Regions from separate parts of the Bacillus cihuensis genome, predicted to be linked through region 3. Evidence: riboswitches for the same ligand, from Rfam matches in the RefSeq annotation. Region 3 holds a riboswitch; each other region holds the start of a gene.
The links. Region 3 has a riboswitch for lysine ahead of V179_RS0123695 (amino acid permease). Riboswitches for the same ligand answer to the same signal wherever they lie in the genome.
Positions count from the first base shown of each region.

Region 1: linked by a shared signal. The riboswitch ahead of V179_RS0114795 (aspartate kinase) and the one ahead of V179_RS0123695 (amino acid permease) in region 3 are both predicted to bind lysine.
Region 2: linked by a shared signal. The riboswitch ahead of V179_RS0102160 (cysteine hydrolase family protein) and the one ahead of V179_RS0123695 (amino acid permease) in region 3 are both predicted to bind lysine.
Region 4: linked by a shared signal. The riboswitch ahead of V179_RS0102380 (ABC transporter substrate-binding protein) and the one ahead of V179_RS0123695 (amino acid permease) in region 3 are both predicted to bind lysine.

Region 1 covers NZ_KI632495.1:1,874,941-1,882,564, forward strand. The annotation lists gene sdhA (succinate dehydrogenase flavoprotein subunit) at 1-752, opposite strand, end outside; gene V179_RS0114785 (succinate dehydrogenase cytochrome b558 subunit) at 815-1,423, opposite strand; gene V179_RS0114790 (YslB family protein) at 1,781-2,236, shown strand; gene V179_RS0114795 (aspartate kinase) at 2,301-3,533, opposite strand; lysine riboswitch at 3,629-3,806, opposite strand; gene uvrC (excinuclease ABC subunit UvrC) at 3,871-5,643, opposite strand; gene trxA (thioredoxin) at 5,834-6,148, opposite strand; gene V179_RS0114810 (electron transfer flavoprotein subunit alpha/FixB family protein) at 6,515-7,492, opposite strand; gene V179_RS0114815 (electron transfer flavoprotein subunit beta/FixA family protein) at 7,563-7,624, opposite strand, start outside.
Region 2 covers NZ_AYSD01000010.1:484,976-492,599, forward strand. The annotation lists gene V179_RS0102145 (NADH:flavin oxidoreductase) at 1-148, opposite strand, end outside; gene V179_RS0102150 (LysR family transcriptional regulator) at 310-1,164, shown strand; partial or broken gene V179_RS29520 (GNAT family N-acetyltransferase) at 1,600-1,994, opposite strand; gene V179_RS0102155 (hypothetical protein) at 2,316-3,167, shown strand; lysine riboswitch at 3,739-3,923, shown strand; gene V179_RS0102160 (cysteine hydrolase family protein) at 4,223-4,939, shown strand; gene V179_RS26865 (APC family permease) at 4,956-6,314, shown strand; gene V179_RS31935 (hypothetical protein) at 6,687-6,821, shown strand; gene V179_RS26870 (hydrogenase maturation protein) at 7,395-7,624, shown strand, end outside.
Region 3 covers NZ_KI632498.1:385,842-393,465, reverse strand. The annotation lists gene V179_RS30310 (YuzL family protein) at 95-226, shown strand; gene V179_RS0123715 (hypothetical protein) at 301-582, shown strand; gene V179_RS0123710 (spore coat protein) at 664-942, shown strand; gene V179_RS0123705 (YusU family protein) at 1,256-1,510, opposite strand; gene V179_RS0123700 (FtsW/RodA/SpoVE family cell cycle protein) at 1,571-2,755, opposite strand; lysine riboswitch at 3,016-3,194, shown strand; gene V179_RS0123695 (amino acid permease) at 3,499-4,941, shown strand; gene V179_RS0123685 (YhcN/YlaJ family sporulation lipoprotein) at 5,264-5,845, opposite strand; gene V179_RS0123680 (LTA synthase family protein) at 6,083-7,624, opposite strand, start outside.
Region 4 covers NZ_AYSD01000010.1:532,729-540,352, forward strand. The annotation lists gene V179_RS26895 (purine-cytosine permease family protein) at 1-890, shown strand, start outside; gene V179_RS26900 (NAD(P)-dependent malic enzyme) at 1,136-2,344, shown strand; gene V179_RS0102370 (formate/nitrite transporter family protein) at 2,646-3,461, shown strand; gene V179_RS0102375 (M20/M25/M40 family metallo-hydrolase) at 3,659-5,308, opposite strand; lysine riboswitch at 5,490-5,673, shown strand; gene V179_RS0102380 (ABC transporter substrate-binding protein) at 5,791-6,588, shown strand; gene V179_RS0102385 (amino acid ABC transporter permease) at 6,634-7,317, shown strand; gene V179_RS0102390 (amino acid ABC transporter ATP-binding protein) at 7,314-7,624, shown strand, end outside.

The sequences.
Region 1 (7,624 bases), on a different contig from region 3:
TCTGACATTAATCGAAGTTTATCATCTCCAGGTAGTGCAGTTGGATGGATTTGAATGAATTCTCCATTCGAATAAATCGCGCCTTGTTGATAAACAATAGAAGCCGCTGATCCTGTATTGATCATTGAATTCGTTGATTTACCAAAGATGATCCCTGGTCCACCGGTTGCCATAATGACAGCATCGCCTGGGAACGCTTTTATTTCCATTGTTTTTAAGTCTTGGCCAACAATCCCGCGCGCTACTTGTTCTTCGTCTATAACAGCCCCGAGGAATTCCCAGCCTTCATATTTCGTAACAAGTCCTTCTACCTCATAGCGACGAACTTGTTCGTCTAATGCATATAGCAATTGCTGTCCGGTTGTCGCCCCAGCAAATGCTGTACGGTGATGCTGTGTTCCACCGAAGCGACGGAAATCTAGTAAACCTTCAGGTGTACGGTTGAACATAACACCCATCCGGTCGAACATATGAATAATTGATGGTGCCGCTTCACACATTGCTTTAACTGGCGGTTGGTTCGCTAAGAAATCGCCGCCGTAAACCGTATCATCAAAGTGAATCAATGGGGAGTCCCCTTCACCTTTTGTATTTACCGCTCCATTTATGCCACCTTGAGCACAAACAGAGTGCGAGCGTTTAACAGGAACTAAAGAGAATAAATCTACCTGTTGTCCATGCTCAGCCGCTTTAATCGTAGCCATTAATCCAGCTAGACCTCCACCGACGACAATAATTTTACCTTTACCCATTATTGCTCACTCCCTCATATCCGTTCAAAACTTGTTAGCTTGCACTGATTGATTCTAACCCCTTATACGAAAGCAAAAATTGCACGTAGCCCAATATAGCTAAGGACTAGGAATATTACCAACGTTATATAAGTCATGACCTTTTGCGATTTAGGTGAAACGGTTAACCCCCAGCTTACTGAGAATGACCAAAGACCATTAGCGAAATGGAAAACAGTTGAAATAAGACCTACAATATAAAAAGCAATCATGAATGGGCTTGAAAAAATCGTTGCCATCATGTCAAAGTTTACTTCAGCGCCAAGTGCCGCTTGAATTCTTGTTGTATACACATGCCAAATAAGAAAGATTAACGTTATAATTCCTGATGCCCTCTGTAAAAAGAACATCCAGTTACGGAAAAAACTAAATCTCCCTAAATTGTTTTTAGCTGTAAAGGCGATGTAAATCCCATAAACAGCATGGAAAATCAACGGTAAATAAATGACAACAAATTCTACGACAATCTTGATCGGCGTGAATTCAATTAAGTGAACCGCTGCATTGAAGGTGTCCGCTCCTTTTGTTGCCATATAGTTGACTGTTAAATGAAAGATTAAAAACAGTCCAATCGGAACTACCCCAAGAAGTGAATGAAGCCTACGATTCCCAAACTCTCGATTTTGCGCCACAAAGTGCCCCCCCTTAATTTGTGAAAACTCTCGCAAAGATAAATTCAATTCTCCCTTACCCCTGCATTTACTAAATGTATGAAACTATTTAACAATCCTCTGACATGTCCATTTTACCCCTGTCTGATAATTGCGTCAAGAAAACGGATACAAGATTTCTTTTTTTAAAATAGAATTATTTTACTAGTCTAAAGCGAATTAAATTAGTAACTAAAAATAGTATGTTACCTTATTCCCTTAAGAAAAATCCCAGAAAACGTCATTTATCCAACAATTTAATTTAGGATTTTGCTATAAAAAATTAATGCTTCAATTCTTAAAACGTATATAATAGTTGTATAGAAAGTGGGGAATACGATGGAAAAAGATGCTCAGGCTCTACAAGAAATATCTGACAATACTGAAATGAATATCCCGATTTTTGGCTATGAATTAATTAGAGAAATATTATTAAATGATATTTTAGGCAAAGATTCTCCCCATGTTCTATATTGGGCTGGAAAACAGTTGGCAAGGAAATTTCCGCTTCACAACATAGATGAAATCATTGACTTTTTCTCTAGTGCCGGCTGGGGGGACTTGACATTTGTCAAACAATCTAAAGATGAACTTGAAATGGCATTAACCGGTATAATGGTTGAAAGACGGTTTAAATTGAACACGGAGTGTCACTTTCAACTAGAGACTGGATTTCTCGCTGAACAAATCAGCCTCCAAAAAAAGTTCACAGCAGAAGGCGCTGAAGAATCGAAACGGCGTGCTGGAAGAGTGACGATATTGGTAAAATTAGATTTAAAAGACCCGATTGAGTAGATAAGAAGAAAAGAGGATCGTTAGGCCATGCTTTGCATAGGTTTAACGATCCTCTACTCATTTTTTACGCTCTAACTACTACTCTTTCATCAAGCTGAAATTTGACATGCAATGTCTCAACAGCCCGCACCATCTCTTTGTCTGGGATGACTGTAGAAACTTTGATTTCAGAAGTACTAACCATTTTCACTTGGATGCCTGCATCGGCAAGAATCGCAAACATTTCCGCCGCAACTCCTGGATTAGAAACCATTCCAGAACCGACGATACTCACTTTCGCTAAATCACTTTCCGTTTCGATTCTTTCAAACTGTAATTCTTTTTTATTGCTTTCTAAAACATTTAACACTTCACTTACGTCTTTTGTTTTAATGGAGAATGTTAAATTCGTCGTACCTGTATCTGTTATGCTTTGGATAATGATGTCTACATTTAAGTGCTGCTTTGCAAGTGTTGTGAAAATGGTAGATAATGAAGTTAACCTTCCAGTCAGTCCAAAAATGCTTACCCTTGTAATACTGTCTTCAAATGCGATCCCTCTAACAATTAAATTCTCTTCCATCGTGACTTCCTCCTCAATGATTGTTCCTTGTTCTTGTTCTATGCTTGATCGTACGACTAGTGGTATTCCATAATTTTTCGCAAATTCTACGGCTCGTGGGTGAAGGACGCCCGCCCCAAGGTTCGCTAATTCAAGCATTTCATCATAAGAGATCGATTGTAATTTCCTAGCTGATTTTACATAACGAGGATCTGTTGTGAACACACCAGTTACATCTGTATAGATATCACAGCGATCTGCTTTTAAAGCTGCAGCTAGTGCAACAGCGGTCGTATCGGAACCACCGCGACCTAATGTCATAATTTCACCGATCGCATCAATTCCTTGGAAGCCCGCTACGACTACGATTTTCCCGGCCGATAGCTGTTCTTGAACCCGGTTCGTATCAATATCCAATATTCGTGCATTCCCATGAATCGATTCAGCTTTAATCCCAGCTTGCCAGCCCGTATAAGAAATGGCATCATACCCCTGTTCAAGTAAAGCCATCGTAAGAAATGAAATCGTTACTTGTTCTCCTGTTGATAACAGCATATCCATTTCCCGTTTGCTCGGAGTACTGCTGATTTCATTCGCCATCGTTACGAGCTCATCAGTCGTTTTACCCATTGCCGACACAACGACAACAACCTCATTCCCCAAAGCTGCTTCTTCAATGACACGCGTTGCTATATGTTTGATTTTTTCAATATTTCCTACTGATGTACCGCCAAATTTCTGTACGATTAATCCCACTTTGTTACACCCTTTCCAGCTGTTTTTTCCCAACAAAAAAAGCAATGAGAATTATCTCATTGCTGTGGTAACGTATCCTAGACATACGAATATCACAGTGAGATAGCCCTCCAGAACAAAATCGCTCTGACAATCTGCCATTTATTCAATGTCAGACCAGCTAATCAAGCTATGAGACTTGATTGCTTCGGCGACTTCCCCTTTCAAGACTTTTCACAGAAGCTCATCCTTCTCCAAGTCTTTACTAATGAAACTCGCACCTCTATCAACACTTTAAATAGTTAAAGGTCATATAAAATTATCTGTAGTATAGCACACCCAATTTCGAACAGCAAGATTATTCTTGCAATTTCTTCACAAGCTCCTCAGCAACAGGTCGTGGAATACCTGCTGCTTGTACTTCTTCTACCGTTGCTTCTCGCATTTTCTTTACCGAGCCAAAATGCTTCAAAAGTTGTTTTTTTCGTTTCTCGCCGATGCCATCAATCTCATCAAGCATAGATTGAAAAGCATTTTTCCCACGCAGTTGACGGTGAAAACTGATGGCAAACCGATGCACTTCATCTTGAATCCGTTGCAACAGATAAAATTCCTGACTTCTATGGTCAAGCGGAACAATCTCAAGTGGATTGCCAATCATCAGTTCAGATGTTCGGTGCTTCTCATCTTTTACTAAACCTGAGAGCGGAATATCTAGACCGAGTTCATTTTCCAGAATATCTCTCACCGCTTCAACATGTCCTTTACCACCATCAATTATGATTAAATCTGGTAGCGGCAGTCCTTCTTTTAATACTCTTGAATAGCGGCGGCGAACTACCTCACGCATCGACTCGTAATCATCGGGGCCTTTAACCGTTTTAATCTTGTATTTACGGTATTCCTTTTTTTCAGGCTTGCCATCAATAAAAACGACAAGCGCAGAAACAGGATCCGTACCTTGAATATTTGAATTATCGAACGCTTCGATTCTGTGTGGTGTATAAACACCTAGTTTTTGACCTAGCGTCTCTACTGCTTTAATCGTGCGCTCCTCATCCCGATCAATCAAAGCGAATTTTTCCAAAAGCGCAATGCTCGCATTTTTATTAGCAAGTTTAAGCAGCTCTCTCTTTTGACCAATTTTTGGATTAATAATTTTAACTTGTAATAATTGCTCAGCTAATTGTAAGTCGACTGTTTCAGGCAGAAAAATTTCTTTTGGCTTGAAATGATTTGCCTTTGAATAAAATTGCCCTAAATAGGTTAACAATTCTTGATCGGGTTCATCATAAATCGGAAATAACGAGACATCACGTTCAATCAATTTACCTTGACGAACAAAGAATACTTGGACACACATCCAGCCTTTATCATATGCATAGCCAAACACATCACGGTCGGTATAGTCATTGGACATCATTTTTTGCTTTTCCATCGTCACTTCTATATGGGCAATTTTATCTCGATATTCTTTAGCTCGTTCAAAATCTAGTGCTTCAGCTGCCTCATGCATTTGAACAGACAACTCATTTTTAATTTCTTTATAACCGCCATTTAAAAATCGTGTAATTTCATTCATCATCGTTTTGTATTCTTCCTGTGGCACCTCTTTCACACACGGTGCGAGACATTGGCCAAGGTGATAGTATAAGCACACACGATCAGGCAATGTATTACATTTTCTAAGCGGATATATTCGGTCAAGGAGCTTTTTCGTTTCATTAGCCGCAATGACATTCGGATAAGGACCGAAATATTTACCTTGATCTTTTTTCACTTTTCTTGTGATAATTAAGCGCGGATGACGTTCATTCGTCAGTTTGATGAACGGATACGTTTTATCGTCCTTCAACATGATATTATATTTTGGGTCATGTTTTTTGATTAAGTTTAATTCCAATATAAGCGCTTCGATATCTGATGATGTGACAATATATTCGAAGTCTTCAATTTCATTGACGAGTCTTAGCGTTTTGCCGTCATGGGTGCCGGTAAAATACGATCGAACCCGATTTTTCAGCACTTTTGCTTTGCCGACATATATAATGGTTCCCTGGCGATCTTTCATCAAGTAACAGCCGGGCTGATCAGGAAGCAGGGCAAGCTTGTCCTTCATTCTCTGATTCATGTCAAACCTCCCAACCAATCAATCTGTATAAAGTGAAACTTCAATCAGTGGGGCTTTTCTTCTTCCCACTGATTGGTAGTCCCGTTCTAGTGTCGCTAATTTCTCCGTTCCACTTCGATAAAGCGGGATAAAAATATATAAAAGAAAAAACTCCAAGCCATAGACTTGAAGTTTCTTAATGATAAAAGAATTACACGTGTTTCGCAAGAAGTTCTGATAATGCTTCTTTCGGTTGGAATCCAACCACTTTGTCAACAACTTCTCCATCTTTTAACACGATCAAAGTCGGGATGCTCATTACGCCGAATTTTCCAGCAGTTTCTTGGTTTTCGTCTACATCCACTTTTACGATTTTCACTTTGTCACCCATATCGCCATCAAGTTCTTCTAGAACAGGAGCGATCATTTTACAAGGTCCGCACCATGGAGCCCAGAAATCTGCAAGCACTAAGCCCTCGTTTGTATCATTTGTAAATGTTTGATCAGTTGAATGTACAATTGCCATTATATATACCTCCTAATAAATACTATATTTCTAAAAAACAGTATACCATTGATTATAGTATGCATACTATTATTTTGCTTCATTGCTAAGATACCCCTAGCTTACGTATCTATACGCAATCAGATTCGTAATAATACTTAAAATAGCATCATCAGATTGCAAAAATCAAGACATATGCTTTTAATAGATCAGATTAGCGTAAGGGGCAGGGTTCAGACCCCACTACAACATTATTTCGTTAATAGCGCGTAAAGGTTTCTTATCAACTGTGTATAGGATGTGAGGTCTGACCCTTTGACACTATTACATTTATTTTACGTATAAAGGAATTTATAAACAATGTATAAGGTGTGAGGTCTGACATTTTTAGGAGTTAATTTTAAGTTTCTTACATTCTTCAATAAGTAATGGAACGACTTCAAATAAGTCGCCGACGATACCGTAATCCGCAACCTTGAAGATGTTTGCTTCAGGGTCTTTGTTGATTGCAACAATCACTTTCGAGTTGGACATTCCCGCTAAATGTTGGATGGCTCCAGAGATACCGCAGGCAATATATAGATCAGGTGTGACAACTTTCCCTGTTTGCCCAATTTGGAGGGAATAATCGCAGTAGTCTGCATCACATGCACCTCGCGAAGCACCGACTGCTCCGCCAAGAACTTGGGCAAGCTCCTTTAATGGCTTGAAGCCTTCTGCACTTTTCACACCACGGCCACCAGCAATGACTACTTTCGCTTCTGAAAGATCGACACCGTCTGTAGCTTTTCTTACCACGTCTTGAATAATAGCGCGAAGGTCTTTAATCTCCACATGAAGTGAAGAAACATCCCCAGTACGGCTTTCGTCCTTCGCTAGCGGCTCAATATTATTCGGTCGGATCGTTGCAAAGATGACTCCATCTATGACAATTTTCTTCTCAAATGCTTTGCCTGAATAAATCGGACGAGTGAAGACAAGATTTCCTCCAGCTTCTTCAATAGAAGTGACATCAGAAATAAGTCCAGAATTCAATTTACTAGCAATTCTTGGAGCCAGGTCTTTACCAAGAGCTGTATGACCGAAAATAATCCCTTCTGGGTTTTCCGCAGCAATGACCGCAAGAACTGCTTGCGCATAACCATCAGACGTATATTGAGCAAGTTTTGCATCTTCCACTGTCACGACACGGTCCGCACCATATTGAATGAATTCATTGCCCAATGTTTGGATGCTTTCTCCTACTAAAACGCCTACCACCTCACCACCATCTGCTGCTAATTTAGCAGCGCCGATTGCTTCAAATGATACATTTCTTAAATTGCCATCACGCGCTTCACCTAATACAAGGATTTTTCTAGCCATTAATATAAACCTCCTGTAAGCCATTTATTGTTTGAATCGGGATTGTCGGTTTGATCGAACTGGACAAAAACTAAATCACTTTCGCTTCTGAGCGCAGGAGTTGTACTAGTGCTTTAACTTGCTCGTTTAGAT
Region 2 (7,624 bases), on a different contig from region 3:
CAAAAGATGTGTAGTACGATACCATCTGATCGGTGACTAATCCTTCAGATGTTGCACTGATACGTGTCATTGGTGCAACTCCTACACGATTATTTAATGTTGTATAACCTAGTGAAACAGACTCAAATATCAATTTGGTATCTGTCATTATCTAAGCACCTCTTTTGTGTATTTATTATATTTTTCCCTATTTGAAAGATTTGAACCTGTATACTAGCTTAATTGTAAATCCTTATTATAGTTTAGTAAAATAGATAATACAGAACTATTAGTTCGATAAAAATGAACTAAAGGAGGATATCGTTATTTATGGAGCTTCGTCATCTTATAACACTCAAAACAATTGTTGATAAAGGAGGATTTAAAAAAGCTGCTGAACATCTAGGGTATGCACAGTCTTCTATCACAACTCATATTAAAGAATTAGAGGAAGAAGTAGGTAAACCATTATTTGATCGGCTAGGTAAAAAAGTTATTTTAACCCATTATGGACAGAGGTTTCTTCCATATGCCGTTAAAATCATTGAATTGTATTCTCAAGCGTTAAACATGGATGAAGAACCTGCAGGAGATCTTACTCTTGGTATATCAGAATCGCTAACAATTTGTCGGGTCCCTTCTATGCTTCTGGAATATAAAAAATCTTACCCTAAAGTTAACATAGCACTTAAATCTCTGGATCATTATGATATTACAAGAAGTCTGCAAAACGGAGACATCGACTTGGCATTAGTATTAGAAAAAGATGATTGGTTTCTACCTGAGCTTCATTGCGAAAAGCTGAAAGGAGAAAGAATGGTTTTGATTAGCCCACCAGAAAAAGAAGTTGATACGAGAACAGTTCTTTATACAGAGAGAACATGCAGTTATAAGTCAGTGTTTGAGGAGTATATTCGGTATAAACAGATGGATGTTAAAGAGAGTTTAGACTTTCAAAGCATAGAAGCGATTAAGCAGTGTGTTCGAAGTGGTTTAGGTATTTCACTGGTGCCTTACTTTTCGGTGAAAGAAGAAATAGAAAGCGATAAACTAAAAGGAGAAGAAGTTGAACCGGAACATCCGGCAATTTCTACATTTCTTGCGTATCATAAAGATAAATGGCTTTCTCCATCCATGAATAGCATGATTTCTTTAATTAGAAACCATGCTGAAAATTGGGTCTAACAAGTCTTAAGCAAATTAGGGGTATATTTCTTCATAGGATAGGATACCTTTTTATATTTTTTAAAGGCTCTTTTCGTAAAGATTGTTGTTTTTAGCAAGAAACCAATTAACAGATGTTGATTGTAGTGGAAGGTGCGAGACTCCTGCGGGAAAAGCGTGTTGAGGGAGACCCCGCAAGTGCAAAGCACTGAGGAGGCTTCTGAGACCGCCCGCGGAAAGCGAGTACCTGCAACGGAAATCAACCCGGGTTATTAGTGTAAAAATGATTGAAAAGCAACAAAGTATGTGAAAACAGCCTTTTTAAAAGGAAAAGTGAAGAAAAAAAGACTTAAGAAGAAACCTTGTTAAAGAATAATGTTGATTTTTATAATAAATATAGGGAACTCCCAAAAACGGAGTCCCCTTGTTTAATTAAATCTCCCGATTGTTGGAAAATTACTTTGAGTTCTTGTAATAAATTAAGTGGTCTGTCCACTCATCATATTCGTCTATAAAACCTTTCCGAATACATTCGAATTCCATACCTATACCTTCTGCTAATTTTATAGAAGGTATATTATCAATGTTAATATGAGCTACTATACGGAATTTCAAATGTTGAAACGCAATGTTAAGAGCTTCTTTTACTGCTTCTTTGCCGTAACCTTTTTTCCAATACTGATTATGGATGGTATATCCTATCCTTCCCCATTGGAAATCATCTCTTGCAAGGTTGAAAAATCAACCATTCCTAAATGTGTTCCATCTTCTTTTCTAAACACACTAAATACGTGAGCAGTATCTGTAAGTGCTAACTCTTGATGTTTATCTACCAGATTATGAAACCACTCTTAGGAAGATAAAGATTTAGCAAAGAACTCTTTCAGGCGGTATTGATCTGCTGTATATCTAGGATGATGTCCTTCAATGCCATTCTTAACAACTCACTCTCGTCCTATTTTACGTCCATTATAGAACAAAAGTGTTCGATTTATTCAAATATCAACAGAGTTAGTTTAAGTAAAAAGATTCAATGTATTTTTGTCCATCCAATCATGTATTTCTAGCAATCCATCAGTTGAGATTAATAGTACGTTTCTAAATAGTTCAAATATAAAAAGTGAATATCAGGGAACTATATCATTAAATGCCGGTTTAAAGGGGGCAAGTTGATGAAGAAAATAATACTATTGTTCATACTGATATTCGGGATATTAAATCTTTCTCAGATATTTGTTTACGCTGACAGTGAACAAAATAAAGAGTTCATACAAATAGTTAAAGAGTTTATACCGTCAAACTCATTACTGGTAAGTCCTGAAAACCCTTTGTCAACACAACCAATTCAACAATATGACTTTAACCAAGATGGCCAGAAAGAAATCATTATTACATATGAAATAAAAGCAAAAGACCAGCCATCGCCTTCTCAGTACGGGGTCATTTTATTAAAAAAGGAGCAGAAAAGTTGGATAAAAATTTGGGAGACAGAAAGAGAAGCAGTGGGGTTGCACTTTTCAGGTTTCGCAGATATTACTGGTGATGGAATCAATGAATATTTATTCGGTTGGACAATTGGTGCTTCAGCAGGAAACCAACTTGAAATTTTTAAGTGGACTGATCATTCATTTAAAATGATAGCTAAGGTTCCTTATCATAAATTAGACCTATTGAATGAAAATAAAAAAGTAGCTTTAGCAGTTTGGCAACGGTATATAGCTGATACTTATTTTGTGGATGTACTAACATGGAATGGTGAAAAGTTGATTCTTAATGCAGAATTATATTCTAGATATTATCCTAAAATTAAAAGGTTTTTTGACGCTAAGATTTCAAAAATGGATGCGTGGTTTTATTGGTATTGCCTTGCAGATGCTCAACTAAAAGCAAATTTATTAGACGAAGCCTCAGACTCTATTCAGAAAGGGAGCATGTTAGCAAAAAAATTATCAATGCCTGATGTAATACAAAACTTTAAAGAATTAAGTAAAAGACTTAAAGAAAAGAAAATATCACACCGTTGAACTAAAGAGTGTAATTCTTTAATAGTAAGTTTATTTTTTTTTAGTAAATAAAGCGTCCTCAAATATTTCCTTTCTTAGATGTCCAATGGGACAGATTCCTGTTTCTATGTCCCCGGCGTGCTAAGCTAACCGGCAAAGTACGTGATGTCGTGGCTTTAGATCTTAATATATGAGACTGTTGCAGATATTCCAATTTTTAATCGTTTTCTTTAGTTGAATAAACGAGATCTGATGGTGGTTTATATCAATGCTTAAGCAAAACAATTAAAGTAAAAAAATTCATACAAGTCATTTTTTTAAAGCAAGCTAGATGTTAGCTAGTGATACAAAACTCATTTGCAATCATAAATCGCAAATGAGTTTTTATGCTATTCTGAAGCGGATCTTGTTTGTTTAAAAGAAAATCTTGAACTGGAGTTATTTGAATTATGTTAATATATTATTCTGTTTGTAAACGTTTTTAATAATTTGCTTATTTCTAAGGTTAGTAATGGTAAATTTTTAAATTGACATCGTAATATTTATAATTATATAATAATTTCAGTAAATCAATACACCTCGCTTTTTATGATTGTGAGGTAGAGGCGCGATATTTATTAGTGCTTAGTGGAGTCCGAGAAGACGAAGAAGCTAAGCAGAAGGAAATATCGCCGAAGTATATAATGAGTTCTCGCCATTATGTGCTGGGTCTGTAATGAATAATTACAGGACTGTCTTAATAAGTTTCCCAACTTATTAAGATGTGCTATCTCTCAGATGAGATAAAAGGGTGAGGAATTTGGAATGGCTACATCGATTTCCGGGTTCTTTCTCGGAAGGTATATAGTCTTTTTTTATTGCCTTTAAGAGATTCCTTTAGCATATAGGGGAATCTCTTTTTTTGTGGAAAAGGGCGGGGCTTCAAAAATATTTGCTCCGCACCACCACTTTCGTAAGGTAATACAATTTGAGAACCTGAACCTTTTTCATCGTTTAAGTTAGGATACGAGGCTCACAAATATTTTGTATTGAAAAAAATGAATATAGCTTATGAAGCTATTATGGAGGAAATGATTATGGACAAACACCAAACTCTTTATTACGAATTTATTCCGACTGGCGAAGCTAGAATGAAATTAGACCCAGCAAAAACTGCACTTTTAGTTGTTGATATGCAGAATCAATTTATTAGCCGTGATGGGCTAGATGCTCAAGTTGCACGTGAAAAGGGAATGTTCGATAAGTGGGAATATTTCTATGACCGTATTGATAACGTAGCAATTCCAAACAATAAAAAACTATTAGACTTTTTCCGTGCCAATCAATTAGAAGTAACTTTCGGACGGATTGCTTGTCATCATAAGAATGGACGTGATCGTTCTCCTGTACAACGTCGTCCAGGTTGGAACAATATTTTATTACCAATCGGTGATCCGGGTGCAGAAATGGTAGATGAATTAAAACCATTAGAAGATGAAATCGTGGTAAATAAAACGACAGATAGCGTTTTAAGTGGTACAAACTATGAGTTTTTACTTCGTAACATGGGCATTGAAACAGTTGTCTGTACTGGTGTTGTAACAGACCAATGTGTTGCCTCAACTGTACGTAGCTTAGCAGATGCGGGTTTTGAAGTGATTTTAGTAGAAGATGCTTGTGCAGCAGCGACACAACAATTACATGATGCAGAAATCATGATCATGAATCAAATTTATTGCCAAGTCATGAGCACAGATGAAACCATTCAATTCATTTCAGAGGAAATTGAACAACTTACTGTCGTTCAAAAATAGAGAGGAAGCTTTTTAGATGAGTCAAGGACAAAGTAATGTAAATCAAGACAGTGCTGCTCCTCATTTTAAGCGTGTCCTAACACTGAAGGACTTGGTGATTTATGGCATCGCCTTTATGACGCCAATAGCTCCTGCTTATATATATGGTTATGCAGCACAGTCGACTGGCGGTATGTTGCCGTTAGCTTATTTAATCGCGATGGTTGCGATGATGTTTTCGGCATATAGCTATGGCAGGATGGCCGCAGCGTTTCCAGTTTCCGGGTCAACGTATACGTATACACAACGTGCGATCAATCCGCATTTGGGATTTTTTGCCGGTTGGGCCATGTTTATGGACTATGTATTAGTGCCTTTAATCGTCTTTATGGTTGGTGCTTCCTATGCTAATGCATTAATTCCATCCATTCCATATTGGGTTTGGGTATTCATTATTGCTGTGATTATTACGGTAATAAATATTCTTGGAATTGAAATGGCGGCAAAAACGAACCAAATTCTAGTATTATTTATGGGAATTGTTGTTGTCATCTTCGTTATTTTTTGTGTAAAGTCGATTATGGGAGAAGGCGGTGCATCTGCTTTAGTATCGATCACTCCGTTCTTTAATAACGAAACATTTGTGACGACGGCAATCATTTCAGGTGCAGCGATGGCATGTTTCTCATTTTTAGGATTTGATTCGATTACAACATTATCGGAAGAATCGGTGAATCCCAAAAATGATATTTGGAAAGCAGCCATTCTTTCTTGTTTAATCGGTGGGGTTATATTTATCGTGCAAGCGTATATTGCTCAGCTAGTATGGCCAGATGTGAATAACTTTAGCTCAGCCGATACGGCATTATTTGATATAGCGAATGTAGCAGGTGGTGCAGTGCTTGTAACACTCTATACAGTAGCGATTATCGTATCAACTTTTACAGCTGGTTTAACAGGTCAGGCAAGTGCTTCACGGTTAATGTTTAGTATGGGACGTGATGAAGTCCTGCCGAAAAAATTCTTTACACATTTACATCCTAAATATAAAACACCTATCTACAATATATTATTAATGTGCAGCATTAGTATTGCTGGAGCACTTTTCTTATCAATCGATTTTGTTGCCGAATTAATGAGCTTTGGCGGTTTAACTGGCTTTATGTTTGTTAACTTATCAGTCATTGTGTATTATTATTTCCGTAAAAAAGAGAAGAAATTTGTCCGTTATTTATTAATTCCGGGCCTAGGTTTCTTAATCTGTTTCTACCTATTTATTAATTTGTCACCAATGACGTTGAAAGTAGGCTTTATATGGATGGCCATTGGGGTTGTCTATGCACTTATTACAACAAAAGGATTTAGAAAGCTACCTCCAAGTCTTATCGATTTGTAATTGGTCAGATTAATACTTTATTTATAGATAGTTTGTAAGGCATGAGCTCGGTATTATTACTTGAGTTCATGCCTTTTCATTTTGTTTTTATCACTAGCATAGGACTTACTGTCCCTATGTTCCTTCTAGATAAATAACACTTTGTCCCATTCGAATTTCAATTTATACCATACAAATATAAAAGTAAGATATTTTAATAGAAGACTGGAGGTATGATTTTTCCACGACTGCAAAATACCGGGACATGATCCATACAGAGGTTATGAAATTATGGAATCACGGGAGACATCGTCTTTCCCTAAGCTATGCATAAAGATGATAGGGATCTAAGAATACCTAATATTAGTTTCATAGGTAAAGGAGGGGAAAGTAGTGAAATGTATAAAGGAAATTAAAGGTAAATTTTATTTAATCGATACAATTTTGGGGAAACCCGTTAAAGTTGAAATTTCAGCTGATATAGCTGAAGCCTTAAAATCAGTAGGTATACCACTTTGTAACGACTAAAGTATTAGGAAAGGGATATTGTTCTGTTAATATTTCATTTCATAGATTTGTTTAATGGGACAGTTCACCTATGTCCCTTTTTTGAATTATTAGTTATTTTCATTATAAAACATTTACTGTATTGGATTGATATGGTAAATTTATTGTAGAATTTACTTATTATTTTAAAAATTTAAAAGATAGATTTTTAAAATATGTAGGTGCAAAGACACGAGTTTAAGTCAGAAATAGTTAAGTCATCTGGGTGCAAAAATCTTTGTTATCTTCTAAAAGTTCTATTGAAGTAAATGTCATTCTAATTGGGTTTTGTGCATTGTTAAAGATGCTACACCCCATAAAACTTACTCGACATTTAAATAGCTTATAGAAAAATAATTTAAGACTACTCAGTGAATGGTTAGTCTTTTTTTGTGTCAAAAAATATAGTCTGCTTAGTATACTCTAAGCTCTATGAAAATGAATTTGTATATTAAAAATTGGACTTTAAAAACGTGTGAACAGGGTATTGGTTCACTAGATGCAGTTATTTTTATTTAATCTAGAGATAATTTCTGATAAAGGAGAGATATTACTATGCGTATTTTGTTTATCACAACCTCACACAACAGTCTTAGTCAGAGAGCTTTTGTAGAACTCACAGATCGGGGACATGAGGTTTTCGTTCAATTAGCCGGCAGTGAAGATCAAATGATAGAAGCTGTTACTCAATTTAGCCCTCAATTAATTATTGCTCCTTTCTTAAAAACGGCTATTCCGGAATTAATATGGAGAAGTCATGTGTGCATTATTGTTCACCCTGGAAT
Region 3 (7,624 bases):
ATTATTGGCTAAAAACGCCACTTTTTCATTCAACAAATGGTGACATATTATTTCTCTAACCACAAAGACTAACGAGGTAGGAGGTGATTCGTAAATGGTTAAGCGTAAAGATAACCCATCAAAGGCTGCAGTAAGTGCAGCGAGCGTAAAAGGCAACGCAGGTCCTGGAGTAGAAGGACATGGACAAAACAAAGTGAACAGTACAAATAATCAATTTAAAAAATGAAGTTGTTCCTCACTATAGTATGTATTCCTTTTAATAGTGGTGTTCTTTAGAAGAACGATGAGGTGGGAGGAAATATGATGCAACAAAATATGCAAGGCAACCAGCCACAGAGCCAAACTCCTATCGGGGTTATGAAACAGCCACCCCAAATGGTTTCAACGAAAGATAGCCTTTATTTAAAAGATATGCTTTCTTGGAATTTACTTGCTATGAAGAAAGCTCATTTCTTCGCCGCTCAATGCCAAGATCAACAAGTCGTGCAAGCCTTGAATAAATATGGCCAAATGCATCAGCGCCATTATAACACCGTACTTGCACATCTTAATCCTGCTCAGCAAAATCAACAGTTCCAATAATCATGATGAAAGGAGATATACAATTTGCCCAATCAAAGTAAAGTGCAAAACCCTGAATCACCTATTCCAAAAACACCACAAATGAATGAACGTGACTTCGTAAATGATATGCTGAGTACAGAAAAATATTTAAAAAGTTCTTATGGAGTAGCATTAAATGAATTGAGCAATCAAACTATGTACCAGGATATTCAATCCATCTATACCGAAGTGGAAACAGCTCAAAGGGAACTTTATTACTTAATGTTTGAAAAAGGCTGGTATGCCCTGGAACAAGAAGACACGCAAAAAATCGGCCAAGCCTTTCAACAATTTAGCGGCTATAAAACGCAATTTCCTTATGGCCCTGGAATACAATAAAGTGAATCTCAATCAGTAGAGGGTTTGTTCATCGCCCACTGATTGTGTCGTCAAATCATATGCTTGCGTTTCGTTAAAGCGAGGCGACTGATGTAGGAACGTCTCCTAAGATTGCTCACATTTTGTGAGCAATGGGCGCCATTCCATCCTGTGATAATCCGACAAGCTTAGGATGGAATATGGCGTGGCGTAGATTGCCACAGAGTATTACAGCTTATGACAGACGGGTTAGCATCTTCAACTAGATTAGGCAGTTATCCTCCGCCTAAACCTTGTAGGTGCTGGTGCTGCCCCTTAATATAAAAGGAGAAGGCTAAGCCTTCTCCTTTTGTTCTCGATAATCATCGTTAAGTTTTTTTATTTCTTGAATCAGCTTAATCATATCTTGTTTTGCTTCTGGATAGGTGGCATTCCAATGTTTAGCAAGAGCAGGCATCGATTTAGCAATATACGAATAAAGTGCCCAGTATCGTACTTTTTCCTGAAGTTCAGGATCATTTTCACCAGTAAGAAGTTCCGTATATTTCTCAATTAAACCATCAAATTGCTCAGTAAATTGATTGTTCATATCAACACTCCTTTGCAAGTGATTTTTTTAAGAACCTACAAGTTAGCATTTGTGCTTTACTTATTTATCCGTAGAAAACATATATTTCTTATAATGATATCTAATACTAAAAATTAGACCCATCGCCATCATATTTCCCATCAGTGAACTCCCACCATAACTAATGAAGGGAAGCGGAATACCAGTAATCGGCAAAACACCAATAGTCATGCCAATGTTTTGAAATACGTGGAACGTAATCATACTAATTACCCCTACACAAATATACGTATAGAAGTTATTCTTCGTGTCCATCCCTGATTTCGTAATATGATAAATCAGCAAGAAGAACAAACTAACAACAATACTTGACCCAAAGAATCCGAATTCTTCCCCAATCACACTAAAGATGAAATCAGAATGGCTTTCTGGCAAGTACACTTCTCTGGCACCGATGCCACCTTCTAATGCTTTTCCTGTCGTTTGCCCTGATCCAATAGCAAGCAGTGATTTCGTTAATTGATATCCTGTTGAACTGGCGTAATTATAAGGGTCTAACCAGGAATAAATCCGTCCAAATTGATATTGCTTGACCCCTAAATATTTTTCTAAAATATCAGGATGCCAGAGAACAAAATATAATATTGTTCCAGCGACTACTGTACCGCCTGCAAAAATAGGTGTTAATATCTTCCACGAAACACCTGAAACAAAAATCACTCCAACTAAAATTGCAATTAATACAAGAGAAGTTCCTAAGTCAGGCTGCAACATAACTAGCATAATTGGTGCCATCGTTACTAGACCTAATTTCAACAACAGCCAGAAATCCGTTGAAAGCGTCTTAATTGGATTTCTTTCATGATGAGCGGACGCTACATTGGCAAGCGCTATGATCAAAAACGTCTTCATGAATTCGGAAGGCTGAATCGAACCTACATGTTTAATGACGAACCAACTCTTGGCCCCATTTATGTTAGGAGCTAACGTATCTGGGGCTATCACTAGCAAAAAAAGTAAAAAAAGTCCAAATCCATATAAATACCAAGTTATTTTCTTTAATTGATCTGAATCAATGGTAATAATAGCTGCAACAATACCTACACCAACCGCGTACCAAAATACTTGTTGTATCAAAAAGTTATTTACATATTGTCCAGATGTCTGTGCACTGTATATCGCAATACAGCTCGTAATAAATAGCAGAAATAGTATAAATGCTAATGTATAATCAATTCTGGATGAAAGTTTATTTTTTGATTCCATATTACTCTCCCCTAAGAAGGATTAAGGGAACTATGTTCAGTTGCATTTTGCGAAAATAATCCCTTTCTTACATCTATCCATTATACTGTATACCTACAAAATCACAACTATATCGTTTGTTGGATATCATCACCATATAATCAAAAATGGGCACCTATCCTATTTTGTTAAATGATAACTTACTTTTCAAAATTAAACATTGCTTATACTCTAGAAATACATTATACTACTATCATATTTAATTAAATATTCCCATTCACCGATGGGGTAGAGGCTGCAGCTTATAATAGTAAAGCGGACGAGATTCAATGAAATTCATGACTCCGTTTGAAAGGATAAGTTGCCGAAGTTTAGATAGATCATTGACTATCCAGGCTGGCGATGTTTCCGAATAGGAACATCACTGTCACGTTTATCAACGTGGAGAGCTATCTTCGGAAGGATTTAACGGACTTAAACAGCCGTCGATCTTTTTCGACTGCTGTTTTTTTATTTGCTCTTTAAAACTATTTAACCTTCCAAACAAAACCTGTATGACATGATAACAAAATGCCATCATTTACCATTTAGGATTAATCATATTCCACGCTACATTCATCTAATCCTAAATGGTGGCGGTGCGGAGCCGGATTTCGAGGTACTTTCTATACTAAAATTAGTATATGCGCTAAGCAGTTTGGCTATATTAGAAGGTTGCGGAACACTATCCCCGTGTCCTTCATACAAAAGGAGTGTATAAAATATTGGCGAATTCACCAGCTAACCCAACTCAATTAAAAAGGAGTCTTAAAGCACGCCACCTGATGATGATTTCTCTTGGAGGATCGATCGGTACAGGGATATTTTTAGCAAGTGGCGGCGCTATTCATACAGCAGGACCAGGAGGAGCACTGCTCGCCTATGCAGCTGTAGGGATCATGGTTTATTTCTTAATGACCAGTCTTGCCGAAATGGCGGCTTACATGCCAGTAGCTGGGTCATTCAAAGTGTATGCAACGAATTTTGTTGACCCAGCATTTGGTTTTGCCATCGGCTGGAACTATTGGTATAACTGGGCAATTACGATTGCAGCAGAGCTTGCTGCCGTTGTATTGATTATGAAATTTTGGTTCCCAGAAAGCCCTTCAATTATGTGGAGCGCACTTGCACTTGTGATTATGTTTGGCTTCAACTACCTGTCTGTTAAAGGCTTTGGTGAAGCAGAGTTTTGGTTTGCCCTTATTAAAGTTGTAACGGTCATTATCTTTATTATTACTGGATTTTTAATGATTTTCGGTATTATGGGTGGAGAATCTGTTGGCTTTACTAACTTCACAATCGAGGACGCACCGTTTAATGGCGGATTCTTCGCTATTCTCGGTATCTTCATGGCAGCTGGTTTTTCTTTTCAAGGTACAGAATTACTCGGAGTAGCTGCAGGAGAAAGTGAAGAGCCAGAAAAAAATATTCCAAAAGCCATTAGCACTGTATTTTGGCGGATCCTTCTGTTTTACATTTTATCTATTTTTGTCATCGGGATGATTCTTCCTTATACAGATGAACGATTATTAAGTGATGCGGTTTCCGTAAGTCCATTTACACTTGTATTTGAACGGGCAGGATTTGCCTTTGCTGCATCTGTCATGAATGCCATTATCTTAACATCTGTATTATCCGCAGGTAACTCAGGCATGTATGCCTCTACTCGTATGCTTTGGGATTTAGCACGCGATGGTAAAGCACCGAAATTCTTAGGTAAATTGGATAAAAGAGGCGTGCCAGTCAATGCCTTAATTGCAACTACTTTAGTTGGATCGCTTGCCTTCTTAACCACTTTCTTCGGAGATGGTGCAGTTTATATGTGGTTATTAAATGCTTCCGGTATGGCTGGTTTCGTTACATGGCTCGGTATTGCCATTAGTCATTACCGATTCCGTAAAGCTTATATTGCTCAAGGAAATGACGTTAAAAATCTTCCTTATCGGGCAAAATGGTTCCCATTAGGACCATTATTAGCACTATTTCTATGTATTTTCATTATATTAGGGCAAAACTATCAAGCCTTTACAGGAGGCGGGATCGATTGGAATGGAGTATTTGTTTCTTATATCGGTTTACCTCTTTTCTTAATCGTTTGGCTTGTCTATAAAGTTAAATACAAAACAAAATTAATTCCTTTAAAAGACTGTGATTTTGAAAGGGAATAAATAAAAAAGCAAGGTCAGACTCCACATGAGAGTCTGACCTTTTTTTAGGATAGCCTGTTCTAATAAATTGGCTCTGATAAACTTGCCTGTTGATTGCAACGAGAGGCGTTCGCTTTCCGCGGGCGGGTCCGGGAGCCTTCTCAGCGCTGCGCGACTGTGAGGTCTCCCTTTGATTCACTTTTCCCGTTGGAGTCCACACCTTCTGCTCCAATCAACATAATGTCAAAATCAACAATGAGCTTTAACATAGCCAATAAATTATGGTAAGGAATCTAATATGCTTTCCTCACGTAATCCGGAGATCAAAGCTATCCCCCTACAGTTAATGTGCAGACGGAAAAACTCGTTTCACTGTTTCAGTGAATTCATTGGCAAAACCAGAAATAGGATGGCCATTTCTTACATCATTCGAATAGCCTTGCATCCGATCAATAAAGTCAGGATTCGAGGACACGTACACATTTTCAATTGATGGATCAGCTGCTCTCACTTTATCTGCTATTTTCTCCTCTACATTCCGCGCTAACTCATTGCTTCCTTTATCCGATAGCTCAGCAGCAACATAGGCACTGTTTCCCATTACCATCACTGAAGAACTATTCACTTCTCGCAATTTATTGACTTCCATAGCAAGGTCGTTTCCTTCACGGATGTTATTATTATTAGTGTTGTTTCTTACATTATAGTTCCGGTTGTAGTTTCCATTGTTCTCATTGTAGTTTACATTATAGTTCCCGTCATAGTTCCCGTCATAATTCCGGTTAGGATTCATGTTTGGGTTATAACTTACATTTGTTGGGTTATCCACACCTTGTTTTTTAGTCCCCTGATTGGCATTGTTGGCTGTACACCCTCCAACAAATAGTGTTGCTATTATTCCGCCCGCAATGATTGCGTTCTTCATATCCATCACTCCTTTTTAGTTATTACAAATTTAGTGTTTGTAAGAGAAGATGAAATATGTAATAAACGAAATAAATAACCTGAAACAAATACTTCCATGTAAAACACTGGTCTTGTTACCTACATCGACCTTCTTTTTAAATTTACGCGTCGAAACCAAATTTTCGTTTATTTTGCAGTAAAATCATCTGCATAGACAAAAAAACAGGCAAGAAGAATCATCTTCCTGCCTGTTCCCTTATTCTCCAGATGGTTCTTGAGTAGGTGCTTCCACCGTATTATCCACCGGAGCTTCTTTACTTTCTTCGTTATTATAATTATAGTCAGAAGGTTTAATTGGTGTGAAACCCTTAGGCGTATAGAAACGCAATAAATCTCCATTCACAACCTTATCGGAGTACTGAAGTAATTTTTGCGCAAGCTGTTTTGTTGCATCAATTTCTTCTGTTTCTTCGATTAATTCCCCTGTATTGGTATCATAGTATTTCCCTTTAATTGAAGTGATAGTTGGTGTAACAAAATCTCCATTTCGGAATGGAACCAATTCGTGATGGTCTTTAGACAATAAATCTGTCCCAAATTGAACAAACTCTTTCGTATCAACACCTAATAAGTGCATAAGAGTAGGCATTAGATCAATTTGGCCTCCATACGTATGGTTGACTCCACCCTTGACACCTGGTGCATGAATCAATAAAGGTACACGTTGTAATTGTGCGTTTTCGAATTCCCCAACTTCAGTTCCAAGTACTTTGGACATAGCTCTCATATGGTTTTCTGAGATTCCATAATGGTCACCGTACATGACGATTACGGAATTATCATATAAACCGGATTCCTTTAAATAGGTAAAGAACTCCTTAAGTGCTTCATCCGCATATCTGGCTGTTTGGAAGTAATTATCAACTGATTTATCACCTGTTGTATGAGGTCCAATCGTTGTTAAGTCTTGATTTATCGAATACGGAAAATGGTGAGACACTGTGATAAACTTCGAATAAAATGGCTGTGGCAATTTATCAAGCATCGGGATTGATTCTTGATAGAAAGGCTTATCCATCAAGCCATAGCTCATTGTATCTTCTACATTCATATCATAATAGCTTGCATCGTAAAAACGATTAAACCCAAGCGCTTTATAAATCTTATCGCGGTTCCAGAATGTCTTATAGTTACCATGAAAAACAGCAGACGTATATCCTTTTTCCCCTAAAATAGCTGGTGCAGCTTGATACGTATTTTGATCATGTGTCGTAAATGCTGAACCTTGTGGCAAGCCGTACAATGAGTTCTCAAGCATAAACTCTGCATCAGATGTTTTACCTTGACCAACCTGATGGAAGAAATTATCAAAGTACATGAAGTCTGTGCTATGCGCTAATGAGTTTAAGAATGGTGTAACTTCTTCTCCATTAAGCTTGTAATCAATAAGGAAATTCTGCATCGATTCCAAATGGAGATAGATCACATTCTTGCCTTTTTCAGCACCGAAATATTCCGGATTTGGTTCAGCATACATCGCTTTTGTAAAATTAACAATTTCAGCGATGTCAGTACTGTTTGCCGTTGCTCGCTGTGCATATGTTTTCGTATTCTGTACAGCATCATATACCATGTAATTATACATACCTAAATATTTAACAATATAGTTACGGTCAAATGTTCTTGTGAGTAGTTGCGGACGGTCTTTTTCCGCTAATGCAAGGTTTACCGAGAAAATAGCAATCCCAGCAAGGAAAACCATAGCAACCGTACGGCGTTTTATTTTCATTTCACTCGG
Region 4 (7,624 bases), on a different contig from region 3:
TGACCTATATTGTTTTTCAGTTGCCAGTACCACAAGAACAATGGTTACCTACTAATATTGACGTGTCAGCGTTTTTTCTTTCGGTTAGTATTGCTGTTACTTGGCAGCTATCTTATGCTCCATATGTTGCAGATTACTCAAGGTATCTTCCAGAAGATACACCACCTGCAAAAACGTTTTGGTATAGTTATTCTGGGACCGTGATTGGAGCTGTCTGGATGATGGTATTAGGAGCGGTATTGACAATAGCGATTCCTAATTTCATGGATAATACTGGTGGTAATTTAGCATCGCTATATGGTAGCTTTGCAATCCTTATGTATGTTTTGATTGTTTTTGGACAACTTGCTATTAATGTTTTTAATCTTTATGGAGCATTTATGTCATCGGTTACGACTATTGAACCGTTTATTAAATTCAAAGTTACACCAAAAGTACGGATGGGCTTCTTGCTAGGCATTACATTCCTTGCAACAATTTTATGTATTGTGGGACAAGGAAATTTTCTCGAGTTTTTCTTAAATTTTATCTTTTTTATGAGTTATTTTTTGATACCGTGGACTTCAATTAACTTGGTCGATTATTATCTATTGCGCCGAGGCGAATATAGTGTTAAAGATATTTTTGACCTTAATGGACAGTATGGCAAGGTCAATTGGATTGCTTCCTTTGCATTCGTAGTTTCAATCATTGCTGAGATTCCTTTTATTAATGCTTCCTTTTATGTAGGACCAGTTGCAAAAGCACTTAATGGGGCAGACTTAGCTTGGGCTGCAGGATTATTTTTGCCCGCCATTTTATATTATTTCCCAATGAAACGGAAGATTAGAAACACGATTACTGGATCTGAATTCCATCAGTTAGATGTTAAAAAGGTAGAAAAATTATAATTCCGTTTTTTTCTAAAGTGAAAGGCTGATTTGGAAGCCTCTATTTTGCAGATGAGTTAGCCTTCCCTTTTAGTACGAAACAAAATTCAAAATACGTGAATGGTTAAATTAACAACAAATGAACTAGCAAATAAATATTGATTCAATTTATTAGATATAGACCGTTTTACCAAGTGAGAGGATTTTTTTTAAACTTCTTCCTTTATCCGATTAAAATTCTGAAAATTCAAACAAAAGGGGAAAATATGTCAACTTTACGTGAAGAGTCATTAAATATGCATAAAGAAAAGCAAGGTAAGCTAGGTGTACATTCGAAAGTCCAAGTACAAAATGCGAGGGATCTAAGTCTTGCTTATTCTCCGGGAGTTGCAGAGCCTTGCCGCGAAATTCATGCTGATGAAAGTAAAGCGTATGATTATACGATGAAAGGGAATCTTGTTGCCGTTATTTCCGACGGTACAGCTGTACTTGGTCTAGGTAATATCGGACCGAAAGCGGCCATGCCTGTTATGGAGGGAAAAGCATTATTATTTAAAACTTTCGCAGATGTTGATGCATTTCCGATATGTTTAGATACAACAGATGCAGACAAGATTGTTGAAGCTGTTAAATTATTGGAGCCTACTTTTGGAGGAGTGAATTTAGAAGATATTGCTGCCCCTAAATGCTTTGAAATTGAAGAGCGGCTACGAAAAGTATGTAATATTCCAATTTTCCATGATGACCAGCATGGAACGGCTATTGTAACCGCTTCGGGATTACTAAATGCTCTGAAACTAGTTGACAAAAGAATAGGAGAGATTCGTGTTGTAGTAAACGGTTCCGGTGCTGCTGGGGTGGCCATTGTTAAATTGCTTCTCCATATGGGCGTAAAAGACGTCATTTTATGTGATACAAAAGGCATCATTTATGAAGGACGCCTAGTTGGAATGAATCCATTTAAGGAGGAAATGGCCTATATCACTAATAAAGAACAAATAGTTGGGACATTGGGAGATGCTCTTGTGGGAGCAGATGTGTTTGTAGGTGTGTCTGCAGCAGGGGCTGTTACGAAAGACATGGTTCGTTCCATGAATCGTGACCCGATTATTTTTGCAATGGCAAATCCAATGCCAGAAATTATGCCGGAAGAGGCGAAGGAAGCGGGAGCTTTGGTAATAGGGACAGGTCGTTCAGATTTTCCAAATCAGGTCAATAACGTACTTGCATTCCCTGGTATCTTTCGAGGGGCTTTGGACGTACGAGCGAAAGAAATAAATGAAGAAATGAAACTGGCAGCTGTTTACGCAATTGCAGAATTAATAACTGATGAAGAGCTTCATGCTGATTATGTCATTCCAAATCCATTCGACCCTAGAGTAGCTGCTTGTGTAGCAGAAGCTGTAGCGAAGGCTGCAATAGAAACGGGTGTTGCACAAAAAATTAGAGATGTAGCAGAAACTAAAGGTGTCTAATATCCTTAGCGCAAGAAAAATAGATTATTAATAAATCTAGAAGAAATAAAACTATATTTTATTAACCAAATTATACTACGAAAAGCGTAAGCTATAGGTTGTTGAGATAATTTTTCTCAACAACTTATTTTTATCAACCAGCAGATTGGATAAATAATAATCTAAAATCCTGTTATATATTTTTTCATTTGACGTTCTAATGGAACGTGTCATACTTGTAGAATCACAGAGTTTCCAAATGCGTTGTGAACGGCTAGAAAAGTAGAAATCTAAATTAGAAGTTAAAAGTGAGGAGAAAATAATGAACTACTATAGTCCAAAAGAAATTGCGGACATATCTATTCAAAAAGGTCTTGAAAAGGTAAATCTATCTAATGTATCTCTTGCAGTTTTAGGTTTTTTAGGCGGAGCTTTTATTGCATTTGGATTTCTTGCCTATATTCGAGTAACTGGAACCATGCCTCATGAATGGGGAAGTTTAGTCACTTTTATAGGAGCAGCTGTTTTCCCAGTCGGATTAGTATTGATCTTATTAGGGGGAGGAGAATTGATTACTGGAAACATGATGACATTGAGTATCGCTTACTTTGCAAAAAAAGTTACATTATTTCAGTTAATACGTAATTGGTTCCTAATTGCATTATTTAATCTGTTGGGCGCATTGTTTGTTGCCTATTTTTTTGGGCATTTTGTCGGTCTAACAGAGGGAGCCTTTTTAGAAAAGACCGTCTCAACTGCGCAAGCGAAAGTGAAAGATCCATTTTGGGTCGCTTTTGTTTCAGGAATAGGGTGTAACTGGCTTGTAGCTATGGCAGTATGGTTATGTTATGGAGCGAAGGATTTCTTTGGAAAAATTTTAGCGATTTGGATCCCAATCACGACTTTTGTTTTAATAGGATTTCAACACGTGGTTGCTAACATGTTTATTATCTCAGCTGCTATCTTTTCAGGAAATCTATCATGGGTTGAACTATTATTGAATATGATTCCAGTATTTTTAGGAAATGCTGTTGGCGGAGCAATCTTTGTAAGTTTCTTATATTTTCTCGTATATAAAAAAGGTGATGTTAAAATGGAAGGACGTTCTGTTGAAGAAGACAGGAGAAAAATTGGGTAATTTTATTGTGATACACCTAAATAATTTCAAATCATAAAAAAATCGTTGATGACATATGAGGTTAAAAATATAAGAAGGGGGTACGTCAAGAGGGTCTATTCTCGCACTCTCTAAAATAGTACGTAGTGTTTCATACACTTATCTTTTAGATGTTGCGGGATCTGACCCTTTACTTTTGGTACCCTCTTCTACGTAAGTTACTTTAGTAGATTTTGAATAACATAATTTGTTAAGTTGGGAACGATTTCAAGAGAATATGTCATTTCCATTCTCTCCAGTTTTTTATGCGCATCTACCCCATATGGTCCTATATTAATTACAGGTACATTTAATTTGCGTATGTCTTGATAATTCACGTAGTGTTTTGTACCCCAACAAGGGTTATTTTTAGAAACGGCATTAATTCCTTCTTCATCATCACTTAGAGCAACAAAACTCATATCAGAAATGTATGGGAAGAAGTTTCTCGTTACAATTGGGTATGGATATTTAGGTTGTACCATCTCCACAGCTTGGTCTAATGCATCAATTAATAATTGTTCATCATCAGTTTTCCCTGTCAATTCAACCCTAGGAGAATATAGAGAGGAGTAAAATAAGATGATTGCAGGATCTTTATCTTTCATCCATTTCCAAGCTTCTTCAACCACTCTAGCGGCAAACATACGATTATCTAGTTCAGTGTTTGATAATAGATTTTTTTTGAACGCATTCATATGTGTCACAAATTTTTCGCCATTCTCCTGAATCAATAATTGCTCGATTTCCTCGTAAGTAAAAACTCTTGGTTGCCAATGAATCGGCATATAGGGCTCTTTGCTTATCGCACAGTATTGCTTAAATCTTTCTTCAAATAAAGAAAGGGAATTGCTAAAGGCAATCATTGCTTGTTCCTTCAGCTTTGAAAGGACCTCTTTAGGTGACCATGAATGGATAAAAAAATTATAATAGACATAGGCAGATAATGCAGTTTGAACAGTATAAGACGGTTTTAAGTCCATTTGTTTTAATGAAACCGGCGGAACGGTTGTTTCACCGTAAGCTTCGTTACAAAGTTCAGGATTATAATTAATTTGCTTTGTCAGCTCAGCAGCAATAAAGTTAGGATCCAGTCCCTCGAAGCAGGAGCCTACATGGGTTTCTGCACCGGTAATAAAGAAGGATGGCAAAAGCTTTCCGACTGTCCCTTTATAAATATAACGGTTTTCGTCGCCCTCATATCGAGCTGAAACAAAATCTGCATTTATCGCTGCCGTATAATGAAATCCATGTTCTTCTTTCCAGCTATTTAAAGTTTTTAACGCTGAAAGTATGCCGTGCGAGCTATCCTCCTCGTCACATTCTGCAAGGAAGATCATGTTTCCATCTAATTGTTCAGGATGCTCTGAATAGTATTTTAAGAGGTATAGATTACTTGCTACTCCGCTTTTCATATCAAGGACACCACGTCCGAATAACCAATCACCTGAGTCTAAATGATTTTTAGCTGCAGCAGGAAGGTTCTCATTTTTTAGAGTGTTCATTAGTTCATCTGGGTTACACGCTTGTTGCTTGAGTTGATTAAAATCATCAATGCCAACGGTATCCATATGTCCCATTAGAATAACAGTTCTGTTACTACTTCCTTTTGTCCCTTTTACAAAGGCTAGTACATTATACCTTTCATGTTCATCATCAATGGTTTGTTCCAAATGAATTTGAGAAGGATTAAGAGAAAAATATGGAAAAGAAGAGACCCATTTAAATAATGATTGGGCAATCGCTTTTTCGCCATTTGTATTTACAATACTTTCAATCTGAACAAGTTGTTTTGTAAAAGCTAATACTTCCTCTCTGCATGTCAACATAGGTTTGTCTCCTTTTTACTAGAGTGTTATTGTAAAAATGTATAACACTGGATAAATAAACGTCAAGTATTATCGAAATACTTCGATTTTTCCAACTTTTTGTTGTTTTATACGACGTCGTTATATATAATATAAATTATCTGAATAAAACAAATATTTATCCCTCATCTTTTAGAGTTTTAGATGAGGTAGAGGTCGCTATTTATATTAGTATCCTATTGGAGATTCTGTGAAATCTATGAAAATAGGAAAAAGGATAAATTGCCGAAGCTTCTGAAATCACTGTGTTCAGAATTGCTGGGGCTGCACTCGAATAGGGACAGCACTGTCACAATATGAAAAAATTGTGGAGAACTATCTTTACTAATGCTTATGAATGAGGGTGTGCAAGCGCTGTCATATCCTGAAGACAGCGTTTTCATTTTGTTGATGGACTTTGATTGATTTAGCAGTGTCTATTTTAAAAAAGGGGGTACTATTAAATGAAAAAAATGATGATTCTCATAGCGGCATCCATGCTAATTCTTTTGTCAGCATGCGGAAGCAAACAGGAAAGTGGAACAGAAAAGACGGGGAAGGCTGAAAATACGGAGATGGGGCTAGTTAAAGAGGGGAACTTAACCTTTTCCATGACGGGGATATATCCACCATTAAATTTTAAAAAAGATGGAAAATTAACTGGGTTTGATGTAGAAATTGGAACGGAAATTGCCAAAAGAATGGGACTGGAAGCGAATCCTGTAACCAATCCATGGGAAACGATTATTCAAGGTTTAAAAGCGAAAAAATACGATGCCATCATTGGGAGTATGACAGCTACACCAGAGCGTGATAAGCAGGTTGACTTTACAGAGCCGTACTATTTATCTGGGGCTCAAATTTTTGTAGCTGAAGGTAGCACGATTCAATCGAAGGATGATCTAAAAGGGAAAACAATTGGTGTTATTCAAGCAAGTACATGGAAGGATCTGGCGGATGAACTATCTGATAAGGTAAAGGGATATCCAGTTGATACAAATGCTCTTCAAGATTTGGAGTTAGGTCGTCTTGACGCTGTGATAACAGATAAAATTGTTGGCTTAAATGCTCAAAAGGAAAAAGGGTTAAAAATTAAACCAGTTGGCGAATTGCTAAATGAGGATCGAGTAAGTGTTGCAGTTAATGAAGGAAACACTGAGCTTAAAGAAAAAATTAACGAAGCGATTCAATCAATGGTCGACGATGGAACGTATGAAGAAATTAGTATGAAATGGTTTAATAGAAATATTTTGGAAAAGTAAAGTCTGGCAATACACTTTTTTTCTAAGGAGGCTGATTGAGAAATCATGGATTTTTTGCATAATATTATTGGCATCCTGAATGAACATGGAATTGCTTTTTTAAAGGCTACATGGATTACAATATCAATCACCGGTGTTTCGCTATTCTTTGGAACAATTATTGGCATCGTCTTTGCAGGGTTTAAAATTTCGTCCATTAAATTCTTAAATAGAATTTCTGATATTTATGTTGGAATCATTCGGGGAACACCGTTGATTGTTCAGATCATGTTTCTTTATTACGGAATAGCTAGTATTGTAACTTTGGATAGTTTTACGGCTGGAGCATTAGCATTAGGCATACATACAGGTGCCTATATTTCGGAAATCTTTAGAGGGGCAGTGCAGTCCATTGATCGCGGTCAAATGGAGGCAGCCAGATCGTTAGGAATGTCCTATTCACTGTCGATGAGAAGAATTATTTTTCCGCAGGCTTTCAAAAGGTCCATTCCGCCACTTGCCAATCAGTTCATAATTAGCTTAAAGGATTCATCCCTTGTTGCTTACATATCTGTTATTGACTTGTACAATACAGCTCTTAGTGTACAAGGCGAAAACTATATGCCGTTTGAAACTTATTTTGTAGTAGGCCTCTATTATTTAGTAATCGTCCTTATTTTTACATGGTTTACAAATCGTTTAGAGAAAAAAATGGATGTAAGTAAACCGAAGGAGGTTCGTATTGCGTGATAGAGATTACTAATCTTTCAAAATCTTTTGGTCCTCTTAACGTATTAAAGAGTATTGACTTGAAAATAAAAGAACAAGAAGTTGTCGTACTAATCGGTGCTAGCGGATCGGGTAAAAGTACATTGCTTCGCTGTTTAAACTTTTTGGAAGTAGCTGAGAACGGTGAGATTAGCATTGATTCAGAAAAAGTTATCCCACAGAAAACGAACTTGAATAAAGTAAGAGAAAAAGTGGGTATGGTGTTTCAACATTTCAATTTATTCCCTCATAAAACTGTTTTAGAAAATATTATCGAAGCCCCTATCTT